DNA from 2 places in the Streptomyces sp. NPDC001744 genome. Region 2 is predicted to be linked to the other one. Evidence: riboswitches for the same ligand, from Rfam matches in the RefSeq annotation. Region 2 holds a riboswitch; the other holds the start of a gene.
What was found. Region 2 has a riboswitch for S-adenosylmethionine ahead of thrC (threonine synthase). Riboswitches for the same ligand answer to the same signal wherever they lie in the genome.
Positions count from the first base shown of each region.

Region 1: it holds a riboswitch for S-adenosylmethionine, as region 2 does, so the genes downstream of both, ACFYZY_RS21650 (aminotransferase class V-fold PLP-dependent enzyme) here and thrC (threonine synthase) in region 2, are expected to answer to the same signal.

Region 1 is NZ_JBIAUG010000018.1:128,069-130,455, reverse strand. Features, by position in the region: gene ACFYZY_RS21650 (aminotransferase class V-fold PLP-dependent enzyme) at 1-1,220, opposite strand, end outside; SAM riboswitch class IV at 1,430-1,546, opposite strand; gene trpD (anthranilate phosphoribosyltransferase) at 1,626-2,387, opposite strand, start outside.
Region 2 is NZ_JBIAUG010000001.1:353,419-355,805, reverse strand. Features, by position in the region: gene ACFYZY_RS01735 (glucosyl-3-phosphoglycerate synthase) at 24-965, opposite strand; SAM riboswitch class I at 1,115-1,262, shown strand; gene thrC (threonine synthase) at 1,280-2,387, shown strand, end outside.

The sequences.
Region 1 (2,387 bases), on a different contig from region 2:
TCGCCGCCGAGCAGGGTGCGGACCAGCGGATGGGCGCAGAAGAGGCCGTCGCGGACGCCGATGCCGTACTCGGCGGAGAGGGCGGCGGCGAAGTGGGAGCTGTTCCAGCCCTCCACGACGAAGGAGATGACGCCGACGCGCGGGGCGTCGTCGCCGAAGAGCGAGAGGACCCTGACCTCGGGGACCTCGGCCAGGCCCGCGCGCACCCGGGCGACCAGGCGGTTCTCGCGCTCGACGAGGGCGTCGAAGCCGGCCTCGTCGAGCGCCTTGCAGGCGGAGGCGATCGCGAGGACGCCGATGACGTTCGGGGAACCGGCCTCGTGGCGGGCCGCGGTGGTGTGCCACTCCACGTCCACGCCGCCGTCGGCCCGGCGCGTCACCGTGCGGGAGGCGCCGCCGCCCGCGAGGTAGGGCTCGGCGTCCTGGAGCCAGTCGGCGCGGCCGGCGAGGACGCCGGAGCCGAAGGGCGCGTACAGCTTGTGCCCGGAGAAGGCGACCCAGTCCACGTCGAGGTCCGCCACGGAGACCGGGTGGTGGGGCGCGAGCTGGGCGGCGTCGAGCACGATCCGGGCGCCGTGCGCGTGGGCGGCGGCGGCCAGCTCCCGCACCGGCCACAGCTCGCCGGTGACGTTGGAGGCGCCGGTGACGCAGACCAGGGCGGGGCCGTGGGGGTCCCGTTCCGCGAGGGCGCGCTCCAGGGTCCCGACGGCCTGCTCGGGGGTGCGCGGCGCGTCGAGGTACGTCACCCGGGCGTCGCCCCAGGGCAGGAGCGAGGCGTGGTGCTCGGTCTCGAAGACGAAGACCTGGCAGCCGACGGGGAGGGCGGCGGCGAGCAGGTTGAGCGAGTCGGTGGTGGAGCGGGTGAAGACGACCTGGTCGCCGGGGCGGCAGCCGAGGAACTCCGCCACGGTGGCGCGGCTGTTCTCGAAGAGGTCGGTGGAGAGCTGGGAGAGGTAACCGGCGCCGCGGTGGACGCTGCCGTAGTACGGGGCGTACGCGGCGACGTCGTCCCAGACCCGCTGGAGGGCCGGGGCGCTGGCCGCGTAGTCGAGCGCCGCGTAGGTCACCTCGCCGCCGGTGACGAGCGGGACGGTCACGTCCCGGCCGAGGACGGGCAGCGGGGCGGGGCGGCAGGGACCGGCGGGCCCGGTGACGGCGGAATCTGCGGCGGGCTCGACGACGGTGGTGACGGCGGCGACGGCGTGCGGGCGTGCGGACATGGCGGTATCTCCCGGCGGGCGGTGCGGAACGGCTTCGGTGAATCCCGTACGCGGCCGGACACGGCGGGGTACGGGTGACGCCTCGGAGGACACGGGGGTACGCGGAAGGGACCCTGTTCCGAGGGTGAAGAAGGGGCGGACTCGCCCTATCGCATTCGCTTGCTCACGGAAAACACTCCTCGGTTGACCAGGACCCCTGGTGTTCGAGGGATCCGCGCTTGCCGCAGACCTCGCTGCCTGCGGCCTGGTCATCACCCGGGGCACCCCGCCACGGAAGGAGGGTTGCCGGACAGCGAGCCGGGGCCAAAACGCTGTCACTCGTGACCTGGAGAGCATCCTGCCACATGATCGCCGCGGCGCAAGACCCCGGTCCGCATGGTGGACCGGGGCCGTACGGCGCGCGGGCTACGCGTTGCTGGCGGCGATCCAGCGCTCCAGGGCCCGCCGGGCGGCACCGGAGTCGATCGCCTCGGCGGCCTTCTCCATGCCCGCGCGGATCCGCTCCGCGAGGGTGCCCTCCCCCGGTTCGAGCGCCGTCAGCGCCGCCGCCGAGTTGAGCAGCACCGCGTCCCGCACCGGCCCGGTCTCCCCGGCGAGCAGCCGGCGGGCCACGTCGGCGTTGTACGAGGCGTCGGCGCCGCGCAGCGCCTCCACCGGCACGAGGTCGATGCCGACGTCGCGGGGGTCGAAGGTCTCCTCCCGCACCGCGCCGTCCCGGACCACCCAGACCCGCGAGGTGGCCGTGGTGGTCAGCTCGTCGAGCCCGTCGTCACCGCGGAAGACGAGCGCGGAGGAGCCGCGCCCGGCAAGCACCCCGGCGACGATGGGGGCCATCCGGGGGTCCGCCACCCCGGTCGCCTGGGCCCGCACCCGGGCCGGGTTGGTGAGCGGGCCGAGGAAGTTGAAGACGGTGCGGATGCCGAGTTCCCTGCGGGCCGTCGCGACGTGGCGCAGCGCCGGGTGGAACCTCACGGCGAAGCAGAAGGTGACGCCGGCCTCCTCGGCGACCTCGGCAACCCGCTTCGGGGTCAGGTCCAGGTTGACGCCGAGCTTCTCCAGGACGTCGGAGGCCCCGGAGGCGGAGGAGGCCGCGCGGTTGCCGTGCTTGACGACCTTGGCCCCCGTTCCGGCGACCACGATCGCGGACATGGTGGAGATGTTGACGGT
Region 2 (2,387 bases):
GCAAAGCGAATCATCGGACGGCGTTACGCCACGCGGCGCCGCGCGTACTCCGCGATCCCGGCCATCGGCGGCCGCTCCTCCGTGTCCACCGCGTACGTGCGCGGCTCGAAGCCCCGCTCGCCGCGCTCGAACTGGGTCAGCCACGGCCGCACCAGGTGCCCCCGCGAGAGCCGCAGCTGCGCCGTCCGGTAGATGGTCGCCGCCATCCGGCCCAGCGCGTGCCCGTCCTGGTTCCGGTGCTTGCGCACCCCCACGTCCACCTGTGCGAGCGCGTCCAGGCCCACCGTGTGGAGCGCGTCCACGAGCAGGCCCAGCTCCACCCCGTAGCCGACCGGGAAGGGCAGCCGCTCCAGGAGCGAGCGGCGGGCCGCGTACTCGCCGCCGAGCGGCTGCACGAAGCCGGCCAGCTGCGGCCAGTGCAGGTTGAGCAGCGGGCGCGCCATCAGCTCCGTCACCCGGCCGCCCTGGCCGGGGACGCCGTCCAGCGGACGGTCGTACATCGCCTTGACGAGGTGGACCTCCGGGTCGGTCAGGAGCGGGCCGACGATCCCCGTGACGAAGTCGGCGGAGAAGTCCCGCAGGTCCGCGTCCACGAAGCACACCACGTCCCCGTCGGTCGCCATCAGCGACCGCCACAGGACCTCGCCCTTGCCGGGCACGGCCGGTATCCGGGGGAGGACCGCGTCCCGCGCGACCACCCGGGCGCCGGCCGCCGCCGCGACCTCCGCCGTGCGGTCGGTGGAGCCCGAGTCGACCACCACCAGTTCGTCGACGAGTGGCACCGACTCCGACATCAGCTCGCGCCGGATCACGGTGACGATGTCCCCGACCGTCGTCTCCTCGTTCAGCGCCGGCAGCACCACGCTGACCGTCGTCGCACGCTTGGCGGCGAGGATCCGCTCCATCGGCCGGTCCGCCACGGACCAGGACCGCCGGGCCAGCCAGCGCTCCACCTCTTCCAGCACGTGATCTCCATCTCGCGGTTCGGACGGGCCGTCCAAGCGCCCGGGCCTTCGGTTACAGTCTTGAACAACGCGACCGCCCTCCGCACTTCGGGGTGGCATCCGCGCCGGAGCGCAGGAACGAAAGTCCACCGCGCTTCACAACCGAATACCGCTCATCCAGAGGGGCAGAGGGAAACGGCCCGTTGAAGCCCCGGCAACCCTCCAGTCGGTCAGTCTCGTACTCCATCGGGGTCCACCGGCTAGGGAAGGTGCCAAATCCGTCTCATGGCGAAAAATTCGTCATGGGAAAGATGAGGAGAAAGGGCCTCGCCTCCATGGCTGTACAGACCGTCGCACCCTCCACCGCCGTCGACCTCGGTCCCGCGACCGGACTCTCCTGTCGCGAATGCGGTGAAGTCTTCGCCCTCGGCCCGATCTTCGCCTGCGCCCTCTGTTTCGGGCCGCTCGAAGTGGCCTACGACCTGCCGACCGGCGACCCCGAGGCACTGCGGAAGCGGATCGAGGCCGGCCCCGCCAGCATCTGGCGCTACGCCCCCCTCCTGCCCGTCCCCGCCGACGTGGCCGAGAAGCCGAACCTGAACCCCGGCTGGACCCCGCTCGTCAAGGCCGACAACCTCGCCCGCGAGATCGGCGTCGCCCCCGGGAAGCTCTTCGTCAAGGACGACTCGGGCAACCCGACCCACTCCTTCAAGGACCGGGTCGTCGCCCAGGCCATCGAGGCCGCCCGCGCCTTCGGCTTCACCACCCTCTCCTGCTCCTCCACCGGCAACCTGGCCGGCGCCGTCGGCGCCGCCGCCGCCCGCGCCGGCTTCCGCTCCTGCGTGTTCATCCCGCACGACCTGGAGCAGGGCAAGGTCGTCATGGCCGGCGTCTACGGCGGGGACCTCGTCGCCATCGAGGGCAACTACGACGACGTGAACCGCTTCTGCTCGGAGCTGATCGGCGACCCGCTCGGCGAGGGCTGGGGCTTCGTGAACGTCAACCTGCGCCCGTACTACGGCGAGGGCTCCAAGACGCTCGCGTACGAGATCTGCGAGCAGCTCGGCTGGGTGATCCCGGACCAGCTCGTCATCCCGATCGCGTCCGGCTCCCAGCTCACCAAGATCGACAAGGGGCTCCAGGAGCTCGTCAAGCTGGGCCTGGTCGAGGACAAGCCGTACAGGATCTTCGGTGCCCAGGCCGAGGGCTGCTCCCCGGTCTCCGCCGCCTACAAGGCCGGCCACGACGTGGTCCGCCCGCAGAAGCCGAACACGATCGCCAAGTCGCTCGCGATCGGCAACCCGGCCGACGGCCCGTACGTCCTCGACATCGCCCGCCGCACCGGCGGCGCCGTGGAGGACGTGAACGACGAGCAGGTCGTGGACGCGATCAAGCTGCTCGCGCGGACCGAGGGCATCTTCGCGGAGACGGCGGGCGGCGTGA